3 regions of the Micromonospora sp. NPDC050187 genome follow, and region 2 is predicted to be linked to each of the others. Evidence: riboswitches for the same ligand, from Rfam matches in the RefSeq annotation. Region 2 holds a riboswitch; each other region holds the start of a gene.
What was found. Region 2 has a riboswitch for cyclic di-AMP ahead of ACIBJE_RS02980 (C39 family peptidase). Riboswitches for the same ligand answer to the same signal wherever they lie in the genome.
Positions count from the first base shown of each region.

Region 1 (5,097 bases), on a different contig from region 2:
CGTGCCGGGTGACGTTCAGGGCGCCGGCCGCCGCGCCGGTGCGGATCGCGGTGCGGATGTCGCCGCCGCAGGCGATGACGGCAGCCACTCCGGCGGTCATCGAGTCGCCCGCGCCCCGGGGATCGGCCGCTTCCAGCCGGGGCATGACGACCTCGAGGACCTCCCCGTCGACCAGGGCGAACGCCGGCTGCTCCGCCCGGCTGACCACCACCGTCTCCGCCCCGGCGGCGTGCAGGTCGTACATGACGCGGGTCAGCTCGTCCTCGTCCGCCGAGCGGGCCCGCCCGTCGCGGAGCAACTCCTCGTGGCTGACCTTGAGGAAGAACAGGCCGCTGGCGAGCACCGCGTCGAGGTGCTCACCGGAGAGGTCGGCGACCACCCGGCCGCCGTTCGCGCCGAGGTCGGCGGCGAACCGTCGGTAGAGGTCGGGCGGAACGAGGGACGGCGCGCCGGGGCCGCTGAGCACACTGACCGGTGCGCGCAGTCCCTCGCCGAGCGCCAGGTTGTACAACTCGTCCAGCTCGTGGCGGGTCAACGGGTGACCGGGGACGTCGGCTACCTCCCGCCGGGCCCCGTCCCGGCGGTCGTGCACGTACCCGCCGCTGGCGGTGTCCCGCAGCACCCGCTTCAGCCGCACCCCCTCGGTGACCAGCAGGGGTTCGAGCACCTGACCGATCTCGCCGCCGAGGCTGGCGCAGAGCACCACGGGCACCCCGAGCGACATGATCATCCGAGCCTGCCAGACCCCCTGCCCGCCCGGATGCAGGTGCAGTTCGGTCTCGTCGCTCGGCTGGTCGATGGTGACCGTCAGCACGGGTGCCGGCGCGAAGACCATCACGTACCCGTCGGGGCCGTCCATGGGTGCCGCCTCTCGTCCGCTCGCGCGGCCCGGTTTCCCCTCCCGGGGGCGCTCATGCGACCCCTTTCGGGGGTTGTGGCGGGAGGTGTCCGGGTTCGCCGGCCGGGGGGCCGACAGCCGTGCGGCCCGCCACCCCGGTCGGGGTGACGGGCCGCGCCGGGTGGCTCAGTACACCGACAGGTGGACGTGGTTGGTGTGGTCGCTGGACGGGTCGCCGTTGGCGCCGCTGTACGACTTCCACCCGCTGCTGGGCAACCAGATCTGCCGGTACCAGATGACGTAGAGCACGCCGAGCCGGCTGGCGTTGTTCTTGAAGTACGCCGCCAGGTTGTCGCCGTACGTCTTGTCGCCGCCGGTGGCGTCGCCACCGAAGCCGTTCTTCTGCGCGGCGAAGTCGCAGGCCCGGCCCTTGGGGTGCTCCCCGGAACCGCCGGGGCGGTAGCAGGAGACGTACCGGGTGAAGCCCGCGGCCTTGGCCTGGTTGAGCGCGTGCAGCGTACGCGGGGTGATGCAGCCGTCGGCGGGTGTCGGGTCGTTGACGCTGCACGACTCGGACGGCCAGGAGCCGTCGGCGTTGCGCGGCGCCGGCTTCGCCGTGGCGGACCGGGTCGACTTGCTGCCCCCGCTGGGGGTGGTGGCCGCCGCTTTCCGGTTGGCGACCACCAGTGCCTGCTCGGCCTGCTGCTTGCGCTTCTCCATCACCGCGACCTGCTTGCGCTGCTCGGTGATCTCCCGGTTCAGTGCCGACTTGGCCCGGTTGGCCTGCTCCCGGGTGCTGAGCAGGCCCCGCAGCTCGCGGTCCTCGTTGGCGGCGACCGCGTCGAGCGCGGCGACCCGGTCCATGAAGCTGTCCGGCGAGTCGCTGGTCAGCAACGCCGAGGCCGGCCCGAGTCGGCCGGTCCGGTACGCCAGCCCGGCGATCACGCCGACCTTCTCGTCGCGGATCGCCAGGTCCTTCTCGATGGTGACGAGCTGTTCGTTGATCTTCTGCTGGCGAGTGACCGACTTCGCGAGCGCGTCCTTCGCGTCGAGCCACCCCTTGCTGGCCGCCTCGAGTTGGGCGCGCAGTGCCGGGGTGCCTCCCTCGGGATCGTCGCCGGGGGCCCTGGCCGCCAGCGGAGGCGCCGCCGCGACAGGGGCCACGACGGCCGGCGTGGCCGCGACGCCCAGGGCGAGTGTCGCGGCGATCAGTGCCGCCATCCGGGCGGCGGTACGTCGTACGGGTGCCACTACTGGCATGCACATGTCCTTCCGTCAGCCGCCGACCGGGTTAGCTGACGGGTTCGGGACGGAAGATCCCTACCGCTCACGCGGATGCACCCCAAGAACGTGGTTCCCCGGCTCGCCGTCACCGGCGATTAGGCGGCGGTCACCGCAGGCGCCGGAGGGCGCCGCCTGGCGGTGGCCGGGTCCGAGACTACCGAAGCCGGTCTCCCACGGGCAGCGTTGGCCACACCACTCCCGCGAGATGACACCGGCATAACTGACATAGCGGGACAATACACTCCGAGATTTAAGTCTGTCCTAATTACCACTCGACCCGGCCGCAGATGCCCGGTGACTCGCCGGGTTCGACCTGGAGGGTGGCGTGGTCGATGTGGAAATCCTCGTGCAGCGCGGTCCGCGCGGCGGCCAGCACGCTGCCGACCTCGGCCGCCGGGTCCGTGGTCAGGTGGGCCGAGGCGACCTCCATCCCCGAGGTCAGCGTCCAGAGGTGCAGGTCGTGCACCTCGACCACGCCCGGTACGGCGCTCAGCCGGTCGTGTACCGCGCTGACCTGGAGGTGCTCCGGCGCGGCCTGGACCAGGATGCGCAGCGCCGCCCGGCCCAGCCGCCAGGTGCGCGGCAGGATAAAGACGCCGATCGCCACCGCGACCAGCGGGTCGGCCCACCACCAGTCGGTGAGCGCGATGACCACCGCGGCGGCGATCACGCCGACGGAGCCGAGCAGGTCCGCCAGCACCTCCAGGTACGCCCCGCGCAGGTTGATGCTCTCCTTCGCGCCCTCGCGCAGCAGCGCGAAGGCAACCAGGTTCGCCAGCAGGCCGAGCACCGCCACCACCAGCATCGGGCCGATGGTCACCTCCGGCGGGTCGCCGAACCGGCGGACCGCCTCGACGAGCACGTAGACCGCGACCCCGGAGAGCAGGACGGCATTGGCCAGGGCGGCGAGCACCTCCAGCCGGTAGAGGCCGAACGTGCGCTGCGGATCCCGGCCGGCCCGTCGGGCGGCGGTGATCGCGGCCAGCGCCATGCCGATGCCGAGCACGTCGGTGAACATGTGGCCGGCGTCGGAGAGCAGGGCCAGCGACCCGGTGCCGAGCGCGGTCACCGCCTCGACCACCATCAGGGTGGCGAGCAGGCCGAACGCGGCCCAGAGTCGGCCGGTGTGCCGCTGCGCGGCGTGCGCGATCCCGCCGTGGTGGTCATGACCTGCGCCCACGCCCCCACCCTCCGTTCCCCGTTCGGTCCGGACCCAATGTATGTTCACATCGCTATGTATGCAAGTAAGTGTCGGTCATTGGCCGGAGCGAAAGCCGCGGAGGTAGCACGGGTAGGTAACAAGGGACCCCTGCTACCAGCGCACCCCCGCCTCGGCAGGCAGGCGGCCGAGGCGGGGGTGCAAGGTAGGAGGTGGGAGTGGGACGGGTCAGGTGACCGGGTCGATGGTGGTGAGCCGCTGGGTGGCCCGGGAGAGGGCCACGTAGAGGGTCCGCACGCCCGAACCCGGCTCGGCGCGGATCTCGCCCGGGGCGACCAGTGCCACGCCGTCGTACTCCATGCCCTTGGCCTGGAGGCTGGTCACCACCTGGAGGCGCGGCGAGTCCAGGTGGGCCAGCCAGCCGGCCACCTCGTCCCGGCGGGGCACCGGCGTGATCACGCCCACCGTCCCGGCCACCTCCGCCAGTAGCGCGCCGACCGCCTCGGCCGTCCGCGTCGCCAGCTGCGCCGCCGGCACGGTCAGCGCCACCGGGTGCACGCCGGTGGAGCGGACCGCCGTCGGCAGCGGCAGGTCCGGGTGGACGGTGCGGATCTCCGCCGCCGCCACCGCGAAGATCTCGGCCGAGTTGCGGTAGTTCGTGGTCAGGGTGAACTCGTGTCGCTTGCGCCGGCCGAGCGCCTGGTCGCGGGCCCGGCCCAGCTCCGCCGGGTCGCCGGTCCAGGCGGTCTGCGCCGGGTCGCCGACCACCGTCCAGGACGCGAGCCGACCCCGCCGGCCGAGCATCCGCCACTGCATCGGCGACACGTCCTGTGCCTCGTCCACCACCACGTGCGCGTAGTCGCGGTAGTCGGCCGGACGCTCCCGGGCCGCCGCCCGCTGGGCGCGCTGCCGGTCGGCGAAGGTGCTGAGCTCCCGGACGCCGCCGGCGAGCTGGAACGGGTCGCGCCGACGACGGGCGGGCTTCATGGGCTGGCCGAGCAGCGTGTCCAGCTCGTCCAGGAGCGCGATGTCGGCGATGGTCAGCCCGTCGCGGTCCAGCGTCCGCCAGGCCGCCGTCAGCGTGCGGATCTCCGCGCCGGAGAGGATCCCCCCGGCGTACGCGCGCAGCCGCTCCGGCCGGGCCAGCCAACCGAGCACGTGACGCGGGTGCAGACGCGGCCACCAGGCCTTGAGGAACTCGCGGAACTCCGTCCGGTCGGCCAGTTCGTCCTCGAAGACCCGCTGCTGGGGTAGGCCGGAGACGCCGATCCGGCGGGCCTGTGCCCAGAGCGCGGCGAAGATCCCGTCGAAGCCGGCCCGGCGCACCTCGTTGCGGCGGGCACCCCGGGGCAGTGCCCGGGTGCGGATCGCGTCCAGCTCGGGACGGGCCAGCCGGAGCAACTGCCCCCGGTAGAGCAGGCGCAGTTCGTCCGGGCCGTCCGGGACGGCGTCCCGGGTCGCGCGTTCCAGCACCCGGCGCATCCGCAGCGAGCCCTTGACCGCCGCCACCTCCGGCGGGTCGGTGCGGGTGGCGGACATGCCGGGAAAGAGGGAGCCGAGGGAGTGCAGGGTGGCCGTCTCCTCGCCGAGGGACGGCAGCACCGAGGCGATGTACTCGACGAAGACCGTCGACGGGCCGACCACCAGGATGCCGCCGCCGGCGTACCGGCTGCGGTCGGAGTACAGCAGGTACGCCGCGCGGTGCAGGGCCACCGCCGTCTTGCCGGTGCCCGGTCCGCCGGAGACGATCGTCACGCCCGAGCCGGGGGAGCGGATCGCCTCGTCCTGCTCCCGCTGGATGGTGGCGACGATGTCC
Region 1 covers NZ_JBITJH010000003.1:200,002-205,098, forward strand. The annotation lists gene ACIBJE_RS06705 (PfkB family carbohydrate kinase) at 1-859, opposite strand, end outside; gene ACIBJE_RS06710 (coiled-coil domain-containing protein) at 1,025-2,089, opposite strand; cyclic di-AMP (ydaO/yuaA leader) riboswitch at 2,103-2,234, opposite strand; gene ACIBJE_RS06715 (cation diffusion facilitator family transporter) at 2,388-3,302, opposite strand; gene ACIBJE_RS06720 (HelD family protein) at 3,510-5,097, opposite strand, start outside.
Region 1: another riboswitch for cyclic di-AMP. It lies ahead of ACIBJE_RS06710 (coiled-coil domain-containing protein); the one in region 2 lies ahead of ACIBJE_RS02980 (C39 family peptidase).

Region 2 (5,097 bases):
GTCGCTCTCCTGCGAGCTGTTCTTCTACCTCTGTCTGCCGTTCGTGCTGCCGGCGCTGCGCCGGACGCCGTCGGCGGCGCTCTGGGTCGTCGTCGTGGCGGTGCCGCTGGTGATCCTCGCCCTCTGGCCGGGTCAGCTCCTGGTGCCGGAGGAGAGTCGGTGGTGGTTCACCCAGATCTTCCCGCTGGTGCGCTCCACCGAGTTCTGGATGGGCGTGGCCGCGGCCGAGTTGATGCGGCGCGGCCACTGGCGCGGCCCGGGCCTGCCGCTGGCCACCCTGATCTTCGTGGTCACCTGGGCGGTGGCCGGCGAGTGGATCCGTGCCGAGTTCTGGGCGGCGCTGCTGTCGGCCGCGTACATCCTGGTGATCACCTCGGCGGCCCGGGCCGACGTGCGGGGCCTGCCCTCGCCGTGGCGCTCCCGGCCGCTGGTCTGGCTCGGCGAGGTCTCCTTCGCCTTCTACCTGGTGCACGTCTTCGTGATGGTCACCATCCTCCGGCTCACCGGCGACCGGGGCGTGGGCTTCACCGGCTGGACGGGTCCGCTGGTGGTGGTCGGCCTCCTGCTGCTGAACCTCCTGCTGGCCTGGCTGCTGTACCGGTGGGTGGAGACCCCGATGATGCGCCTGCTCGCGCCGAGCCGGAAACGCCCCGCCCCGGCCGGGAGTCCCGCCACGACGACCGGGGGAGCGTCCACGACCGGAGGACCGTCGGCGGCCGTCGCGCCCCGGCAGCGGGTCGCCGACGGCGTCGGCGGGGACGGACACGCCGACGTCCCGGCCGGTGACCAGGCCGTGGGATCCGACCCGGCCGGCATCGACGCGGGTGCCCGACGTTCGGGGTAATCTGCTCCCCGTGCCTCTCGTCGTGGCCGGCCCGGCCGGCGGGACGCCGGTCGCGGTGGCCGGTCCGGTACCGACCGGTCGCCGTCCGGTCCGGCCGCTGGCCGGCACCGACGTCGGCGCGGTCTCCTCCCGGGCCCCACCGCGTCGCTGATCCGTCCACCCCGGGTGTCCCGTCCCCGGCGTGGGAGCTGATCCGACGAACCTCACCCCGCACCCGCCGACGGCGGTCCCGGTGGCTCCGCCGACGGTCGGAGCCGGTGCCCGAGGCGTGCGACCCCCGCCCGCTCCCGTGTCCCGTGAGGTGCCGACGATGGACGTCGTTCTCTACGAGTTCCTGGTCGACGTGCCCCGGGCGGCCGCGATCTGGTCCGCCCTGCTCGTGCTCGCCCTGACCGTGCTCACCGTCCTGGTGGCCCGCCCCGAGCGGGATCGGGAGTCGACGCTCGCCCCGCCCGCGCCCGCCGGGGACCCGGCCGCCCTCCACCCCGCCGTGCCCGATCCGGCCGACCTGCGCCGGTACGCCGAGGAGGTGGCCGTCGCCGCGGCCGGTGCCGCGCAGACCGCCCGTCGCCGCCGGGAGCGGTGGCTGACCGCGCAGGAACGGGTCGACCAGGCCTGGCGGGCGTACGACGAGGCGGAGACCGCCGCCCGCCGCTTCGCCGGGGCCACCGCCCTGCCCGTTCCCCGGACGCCCCGCACCCCGGCCGAGTACGTCGCCCGGGAACGGTTCCTGCACCGGGCCGCGATGGCCGCGTACTGGCGGGGTGACCTGTCGGTGGGGCAGCTCAGCGACGTCTTCGCCCGCCGCGGCGGGTGGAATCCGCGGCTGCACCCCGTCGTGCAGGAGGCGGTCCTGCACCGGGTGGTGCGCGACCTGCGGCGGGGGGAGTACCGGACGGCGGCCGAGCGGGAGCGGGTGGCCTGGCGGCAGGCGGAGGTCGCCGCGACGGCGGCACGGTCCCTGGCGGAGGAGGCGTCCCTCGCGGCGGAACGTCTCCGGGCGAGCAGCCGGACGATGGTCGAGCCCCGGCGCGTGCCGGGTGCGGTCCGCCTCGCCGCCCGGTGGCGACCGGCGCGGGTGGGCTGAGCGGGGCCGGTTCCGCCCCTCGGGCGGTGCGCTGGCCGGGAGCGTGACCGGATCGTGACGTGACCTGGGCCACGCCCTGCCGCGCGGCACCTTCGACACCGGTCGTCCCGTTCCGCGTCGAGTGCGAGCGAGCGGTTGTGCCGATGCCGTCCGGAAATCGCCCGACGGTACTCGGAAAACCGGTCGTCCGATTGAGCGACGTCAGCCCGTTAATGTGCCCGACTTCCGGGTGTGCCGTGCGGTTTGCCCAGCTCACGGGGGTTGGCAGGGGATTGAGGTATCAGTAGTGTCGGCCCGTCTGGCGCGGTCGTAGGTCGCAAAGGGTGACACCGCGCCGGCCCGCCTAATCGTGCGCAACGAGCCGGGGACCCACGTACGTCCGGGGTGAATCCGCGGGGCCGACCCGTGGTAGGGCGATCTTTCCCGCCCGAATCCGTCAGCTAACCCGGTAGGCGGTATCGGAAGGAGTAGCTCGTGCTGCACGCCCCCGTTACCCGGCTCCTCCACGGTGCCCAGGTGCCGCCGGCCGTCCGTCCGCGCCGCCGGCACTGACTCCGGCGTCCGCCCTCAGACGCCGTCCGAGCGGGCACCCCGCGCCATCGTCGACCCCACGCACGGTCCGCCCTGCGTCGACCGGGTGCGCCGCTCTCCACCCCTGTCTTGACGTGGAGGAATCCGTGAAGTACCCGGTCCCGCGACCGTTCAACCTGTTCCGAGCCCGCCGGTCGTACCAGGTCGCCGCCGCGGCGGCGGTCGTGGTGGCGGCGTCCACCGCCGGCGTCCTGCTCGTCGACCCCGGCACCCCGGTACACCGGGAGGACACCGTCGCCACGGCGGCCGAGCCGGACCGGTCGACCGCCGCCTCCCGGCAGCACGACCGCGCCACCGCGGCCCCGGCCAGCCCGTCCGCCGTCGCCACCACCCCGCCGACCACCCCGTCCGCGTCGCCCGCCGCCACCCGGTCGCCGAACCCGGACCTGACGGCCAGCCCCACCCCGCCGAAGCCGCCCGCGTCGAAGGTGCTCGACATCCAGTACCAGGAGCAGACCACCTTCTACTACTGCGGTCCGGCCGCCACCCGGATCGCGCTGACCGCCCGGGACGTCGTCCGCAGCCAGGACGACCTCGCCCAGCGGCTGAACACCACCCAGTCCGGCACCAACTCCGCCGCCGACACCACCCGGGTCCTCAACGACCTGGTCGGCCGGGACGTCTACCGGACCCGGACGATCCCCGGCAACGCGGCCACCCCCGCCCAGATGGACCGGCTCCAGGCCGACGTGGTGCGGGCCGTCGGCAACGGGTACGCCGTCGTCGTCAACATCGCCGGCTCGGCCACCGACGTCGCCGGTGGCTGGCACTCCTACCCCGGCGGGCACTACCTGACCGTGGTCGGTTACCGGGACAACGGCCGGACCGTCAAGATCGCGGACCCGGCGAACGCCGCCGCCGGCTCGTACTGGATGACCACCATCGGCCTGGCGCACTGGGCCGCCACCCGTGGCTACTCCGCCTGATTCTTCGCGCGGGGAGTAACCGCCGCTGTGGTAGGAGGGGTCCCCTGCTCCTCAAAATGAGGTAACAGGGGACCCCTCCTACCACCACACCACCACAGGCGAAGCCGAGTTCAGCCGGTGACGGACTCCGCCCCGACCGGCCGGTCCGCGTGGCCGGGGTGGGTCGCCGGCACGGCGGCCGGCGCGAGGTGCGCCCGGGCGGCCGACAGGAAGCCCTCGGCGTACGACTCGACCGGGAAGTCGCCCAGGTAGTGGGTGCGCATCGCCCAGCGCGCCTCGGCCAGCGGGTCGGTGCCGAGCAGCCGCTCCAGCACGTCGTCGACGTCGGCCAGGTCCCGGCGCAGCACGTAGCCGGAGCGGGCCAGCGGGAAGCGTGCGGTGAACGCGTCGCCGTCCACGCCCATGTCGGTCACCGCGTACGGCTTGCCGGAGTAGAGGTAGTCGGAGATGACCCCGGAGACGTCCGAGATCAGCGCGTCGGAGCGGTTGACGCAGTCGACCAGGCTCATCGCCCGACTCGCGTCGGTGCCCCAGACGTGCTGCCGGCCGGTGCGGGAGCGGTCCGTCGCGAGCAGCTCCTCCACCCGGGCGAGCTGCCGTGCCGACTCCGGGTTCTGCGCGGTGTACGGGTGGGCCCGCAGGATCACCGTCGCGCCCCGGGCCAGCAGCCGCCCGACCACCGCCTCGGCCACCGGCAGCGAGCAGTAGTTCGCGTCCGCGTGGTGCCCGGTCCAGGTGGGCGTGTAGAGCACGGTCGGGTGGGCCGGCATCGGCACCGGCGGCCGGCGTACCCCGATCGCCTCCACCTGGGGGCGGCCGACGACGACGAACTTCTCCGCCGGGATGTGCACCCCGGCGCGGGCGTACCGGTCGATCGCCGCCTGCCCGGCCACGAAGTTCCGGTCGAAGATCGCCGAGACCGGGTTGGCGCTCGGCGCCTTGTCGCTGTCGCCGTGGTGGATCTGGATGTGGGTGAGCTGGGTGAACCGGATGCAGTGCGCGTTCTTCGCGCCGTGGTTGACATAGAACGCCACCCGCAGGCTGGGCACCAACGCCTCGTCGATCGCCTTCAGCGTCGGGCAGTACACCACCGGCGCGCGGGTCGCCGCCGCGATCGGGGCCAGGAACTCCGGCTCGCGCAGCAGCACCAGGAACGGTCGGCCGATCCGCTCCAGGTACGGCAGCCACATGGTGACCTGGTACTCCGAGCCGGGCGGGGCGGAGAAGTAGAGCAGGAACTCCGGCTGGTGCCGGGCCAGCGCGCGGGCCACCGGGCTGGCCGCGGTCGACGGGCGGAACCGCCGCCGGGCCAGGCGCAGCCCGACCACCCCGGCGAGGCCGCCGACGAGCAGGCTGACCACCAGGGCGTACCAGGTGGGCAGGGCGAGCAGCGCGCCGAGCGCCACCGCGCCGAGTAGCACCGGGATCGCCGTGCCGACGTGCGCGGTGGTCAGCCCGGGCCGGACCGGCAGGTTGGCGGTCCGGATCTCCAGCCCCCCGGCGTCCCGCAGCGGGCCGTCGAGCAGCACCAGCGCGAGCACCACCAGCGCGGTCGCCACCAGGGCGAGGTCGAAGCCGGCGTCGAGGCGGCGGGCGTACCCGACCAGGATGCCGGCGGCGACCAGGACCGACTCGGCCACCACGTCCGC
Region 2 covers NZ_JBITJH010000001.1:603,740-608,836, forward strand. The annotation lists gene ACIBJE_RS02965 (acyltransferase family protein) at 1-844, shown strand, start outside; gene ACIBJE_RS02970 (hypothetical protein) at 855-995, shown strand; gene ACIBJE_RS02975 (hypothetical protein) at 1,155-1,931, shown strand; cyclic di-AMP (ydaO/yuaA leader) riboswitch at 2,262-2,401, shown strand; gene ACIBJE_RS02980 (C39 family peptidase) at 2,597-3,448, shown strand; gene ACIBJE_RS02985 (CDP-glycerol glycerophosphotransferase family protein) at 3,559-5,097, opposite strand, start outside.

Region 3 (5,097 bases), on a different contig from region 2:
TGCCCTCGCCGATCTCCTTCAGCCGTCGCTTGACCTGCTCCTTCGGCAGGTCCCGGAAGAGCTTCCGGTCCAGGCCCACCGCCCGGGTGAGACTGACCAGCGCCGCCGTCCGCGCCGGCACCGGCCCGTCGGTCGCCACCGCGACGTGCATCCGCTGCCGGGCCGAGGCTTCCGCCGCCGGCTCGGCCCCCGTGCCGGACGGGAATCGGGTGCGCGGGAAGAGCCCCAGCACCCGGCCCGCCTCGCGGCGCAGCACCCCGGCCCCGACCAGCTCGTCGAGGACCGGCCCGCGTAGGTCGCCACCCAGCCGGGTGATCCAGTCCTTCGGCCGCCGCCGTTTCGCCTCGGCACCGAGGCGGGTGAGCGCCGCGTCCAGCACCGGCTGTCCGACCGGCGTCGGGTCGGTCACCACCACCCGGTCGTCGACCACCTCGACCCGGCCGGCGAGGGCCAGTTCGAGCAGCGCCGCCCCGGCGAGGCCGTAGTCGAGGTTCGGGGTCCCCAGCCGGTTGACGCCCTCGTCGTCGTACGCGAGCAGAGCCAGTTCGTGCGCGAGGGGCAGATCGGACATGGCTCGACGGTAACTCGAAGCCACGAGCCGGGCAGCTCGCGTACTCGTCCGGTAGCAATCAGTCATGGGAGAATCTGGCCGAGGTGAGACGGTCATCGACGGACTGGTGCTGACCACGTTGTTGCCCCTGCTCGGCTTCCTGTCTGGCGGATCGAGGCGGCGGACGCGGTGAAGACCGTCTTCACCGCCGAGGAACTGACCGGCCTGGTGTCGCAGGCCCGCACCGAGGGGTTGCTGGGCTCCACGGCACACGCCCGGATCACCGGGGCGCTCGCGCTGCACACCCGCACCGCCGCTGACGCGTTGCAGCCCTGGTCCACGGTGACCACCGTGGCCGACGACGTCTCACCGGCCTCTCTGGAGGTGCTGGCGACCCGTACCGGACGGTCGCGCTTCCCGGTGGTGCAGCGCTCCACCCGTCGGGTGCTCGGCTTCGTGCACGTCAAGGACGTGCTCGGGTACGTCGGCCCGAGCCGTCGGGCCGCGGTGCCGGCCGAGGTGTACCGGCCGTTGGCCGTGGTGCCGCCGGACCGTACCCTGGCCGACCTGCTGCTCTCGATGCGCCGTGAGCGACGGCACATGGTGCTGGTCACCGACGGACGCAGACCGCTCGGCGTGGTGACCCTCGACGATGTCCTGACCGCCATCGTCGGCGGCGTCGGCACGGTGGGTGTTCGCAGGGGTGCCGGAGCGTGATACGAGACCCCCTCGCCTTGATATCGCCCCGTTGCTTCCCTAATGTTGGGCACCGGCCGCTGTGGATCGTCTGCCCCGCCATCCTCTCCCTCGCGGGGCGCCCGGTGGTCTGGTCGCCAAAGGAGTTCGGTGCCGGTGGCAACCCTGCCCCCTCAGCGTCACGCACCGGATCGGCTCCCCACTCGTCCGGGTGGGCTGCGCCGGTTCGTTCGCACCCTGGTCACCCTGTCCGCCGCCGCCGTGGTCGGTGTCGGCCTGCTCGCTGCTCCCGCGCATGCCGCGCCCACTCCCGAGGAGATCGAGGCGCAGATCGACAAGCAGTGGAGGCAGTTGGAGCCCACGATCGAGAAGTACAACGAGGTTCGCGTCAGGCTCAAGGCCAACCAGAAGAAGGCCGCTGATCTGGAGAAGAAGATCCAGCCGCTCGCGTTGCAGAGCGACATGGCCATGAACCGGATCGGTGCCCTGGCCTCCCGGCACTACATGACCGGCCCGTCGCAGGAGATCGGCGCTCTGCTGGTCAGCGCCAAGCCGGGCACCCTGGCCGAGCAGATGGGCATGCTCGACCGGCTCGCCGCCCACCAGCGTCAGCAACTCCAGGGCGTGGTGGCGATCCGGACAAGGTACGAGGCCGAGAAGCAGAAGCTCGACACCCTCATCGCTACCCAGGTCCAGCAGCAGAAGGACCTGGCGGCCAAGAAGGCCAAGATCGACGCCGAGATCAAGCGGCTGCGGGCGTCCATGCCGAAGACTGCGGTCAGCGCCCCCGGCTGCCCGCTCATCAAGGGCGTGATCAGCAGCGACGCCAACACCGCCATCAGAACCGCCTGCGCGCAGGTCGGCGACCCGTACGTCTTCGGCGCCACCGGGCCAAACGCCTTCGACTGCTCGGGGTTGACCCAGTATGCCTACAAAGCCGCGGGCATCCACCTGACCCACTTCACCGGTGATCAGTGGAAGGAGACCAAGGAGATCAGCCGCTCCGAGGCCCGCCCTGGTGACCTGGTCTTCTTCTTCAGCGACCTGAGCCACGTCGGGCTCTACCTGGGCAACGGCATCATGGTGCACGCCCCCCGGGCCGGTAAGCCGGTGCAGGTGGCCAGCATCAACCACATGCCGGTCGCGGGCTTCCGCCGCCCCTACTGACCGATCCTGACGAAGGGTCCCCGGCCAGCGGCCGGGGACCCTTCGTGCTGGGCCAACGAACGGCGCCCACAGTGGTTACTGTCGGGAATCAGCAGGTGGCACTACCGCGAACCGTGTTGCGGATCGACGACGGTCGTCTCTAACCTCGGCACTTGCCGAGCCGGTGACAGGCCGCCAGTCGGAGGCGGCAACGGTTCGGCACCGCCGAGTCGCCCGACGCACGTCGCCACAGGAGAAACCACACCAGAGCGAGCCGGGGAACCACCAGCACCATCGGGGTGAATCCGTACCACGGTAGGGCGCTCCCTTCCCGCCCGAACCCGTCAGCTAACCCGGTAGGCGGTCAACGGAAGAAGGAGTAAGAAGCCCGGTGGCACACCATGCCCCGCGGCCACCGTCCGTCCGGGCGGCCCCGGCTGCCCGGACGACGGCTGCGCCGCGTCCATGCTGGTCCCGCTTCACCAACGCCGTCACCGTCCTCGTCGGAGCCGCTGTCCTCGTGACGGGCGGCGCCGGCGCGGCCCACGCCGAACCCTCGGTCGCCGAGATCGAACGCCAGATCGACCGGGAGTGGAACACCCTCGAACCGGTCATCGAACAGCACAACGCCACCCGGCAGGCGCTCGCCGCCAAAAAGCGGCAGGCGGCGGCACTCGCCGACCGGATCGAGCCGCTGCGCCGCCAGGTCGACCAGGCGATGCGCAAGGTCGGCGGACTCGCGGTACGGGCGTACAAGGGGGAGAACGCCTCCGCCCTCAACGCCATGCTCGCCAACCCGTCGCCGGCCACCGTCGTCCACCAACTCGAACTACTCGACCAGTTCGCCCGTCGGCAGCAGACCGACATCCGGCACGTGGTCGAACTGCGGGACCAGCTCAGCGCCCGCAAGGCCCCGCTGGACCGGCTGGTCACGCAGCTCAGCCAGGCCGAACGCCAGCTGGACGGGAAACGTCGGCAGATCGACGCCGCCATCACCCGCCTGCAGAAGATGCGCCTGGAGGCGTACGGCAACGGCGCTGGCACCAGCCTGCGCCCCGCCCCCTGCCCGGCCGTCTACCCGGGCGGTGCCGCCGGACGGGCCGTCACGTTCGCCTGCGCGCAGATCGGCAAGCCCTACGTCTGGGGAGCCGAGGGGCCGAACGCGTACGACTGCTCCGGGCTCACCCTCGCCGCCTGGGCCCGGGCCGGGGTCGCCCTGCCGCACAACGCCGCCCAGCAGCGGCGGGTGACCGCCCGGGTGGGCCGGAGCGAGCTACGTCCCGGCGACCTCGTCTTCTACTACTCGGATCTGCACCACGTCGGCATGTACGTCGGCAACGGCTGGCTGGTGCACGCCTCCCGGGCCGGCGCGCCGGTGAAGATGAAGCGGGCCGACGACGGCCCGGTGCACAGCTACGGCCGCCCCGGCTGAGGTGGTAGCAGGGGTCCCCTGTTACCGCTTTTTGCGTAGCAGGGGACCCTGCAGGCACCTGGCGAAGCGGAGCGCGCCGCACCATCACCCGTAGAACGAGGGGTGGTGGTGGATGTGGGGAGGGTCAGCGGGTGGGCCAGGTGCGCCAGTTCCGCCAGGCCCGGCTCGGGGTGGGGCCGCGCTGCCCCTGGTAGCGGGAGCCGTAGACGGCGGAGCCGTACGGATGCTCGGCCGGCGAGGAGAGCCGGAAGATGCAGAGCTGACCGATCTTCATGCCGGGCCAGAGCGTGATCGGCAGGTTGGCCACGTTGGAGAGTTCCAGCGTCACGTGGCCGGAGAACCCGGGGTCGATGAAGCCGGCGGTCGAGTGGGTGAGCAGGCCGAGCCGGCCCAGGCTCGACTTGCCCTCCAGGCGGCCCGCGAGTTGGTCGCCGAGCGAGATGACCTCCAGCGTGGAGGCGAGCACGAACTCCCCGGGGTGCAGCACGAAGGGTTCCCCCTCGGGCACCTCCACCAGCGAGGTGAGGTCGTCCTGCTGCAACGCCGGGTCGATGTGCGTGTAGAGGTGGTTGTTGAAGACCCGGAAGAGCCGGTCCAGGCGCACGTCGATGCTGGAGGGCTGCACCAGACTCGCGTCGAACGGTTCCAGTGCCAGCGTGCCAGCCTTGATCTCGCTGACGAGGTCCCGGTCGGAGAGCAGCATCGCACCACCATATCCAGTGCCGTAGCCCCCGCGATCCGGCGGGTGACCAGCGCGTCGGAGTGCTCTTTCGTACGGGTGTTCGATAGGATGTCGGCATGGCTTCCTGGTCCGAGTTCGCCGCCGACGAGCCCCGCCTCGCCGACGCGATCCGCCTTCTCATGCAGCAGTACGGCCCGGGCTTCGGCTACCTGGCCACGGTCCGGGCAGACGGTGGCCCCCGGGTCCATCCGGTCTCCCCGGTCATCACCGACGAAGGGCTATTCTGCTTCGTCATCGACTCGCCCAAGCGCCGCGACCTGGAACGCGACGGGCGGTACGCGCTGCACTCGTTCCCGCCGGAGGAGAGCGACGACGAGGCGTACGTGGCCGGGCACGCGCATCCGGTCACCGACCAGGTCCGGGTGGCCCGGCTGGCGGAGTGCTTCCGGGCCGAGCCCCGGGCGGACTGGCGGTTGTTCGAGTTCACCGTCGACGTGGCGATGCTCTCCCGGCGCGACCATGTCGCGCCGGGAGCTCCCGGCGTGGGGCTGGGCGGTCCGGCGGTGCAGGTCTGGCTGGACCCGCGGGCGA
Region 3 covers NZ_JBITJH010000011.1:208,006-213,102, forward strand. The annotation lists gene ACIBJE_RS19135 (GPP34 family phosphoprotein) at 1-571, opposite strand, end outside; partial or broken gene ACIBJE_RS19140 (CBS domain-containing protein) at 707-1,267, shown strand; gene ACIBJE_RS19145 (C40 family peptidase) at 1,397-2,413, shown strand; cyclic di-AMP (ydaO/yuaA leader) riboswitch at 2,645-2,771, shown strand; gene ACIBJE_RS19150 (NlpC/P60 family protein) at 2,913-3,824, shown strand; gene dcd (dCTP deaminase) at 3,949-4,527, opposite strand; gene ACIBJE_RS19160 (pyridoxamine 5'-phosphate oxidase family protein) at 4,623-5,097, shown strand, end outside.
Region 3: another riboswitch for cyclic di-AMP. It lies ahead of ACIBJE_RS19150 (NlpC/P60 family protein); the one in region 2 lies ahead of ACIBJE_RS02980 (C39 family peptidase).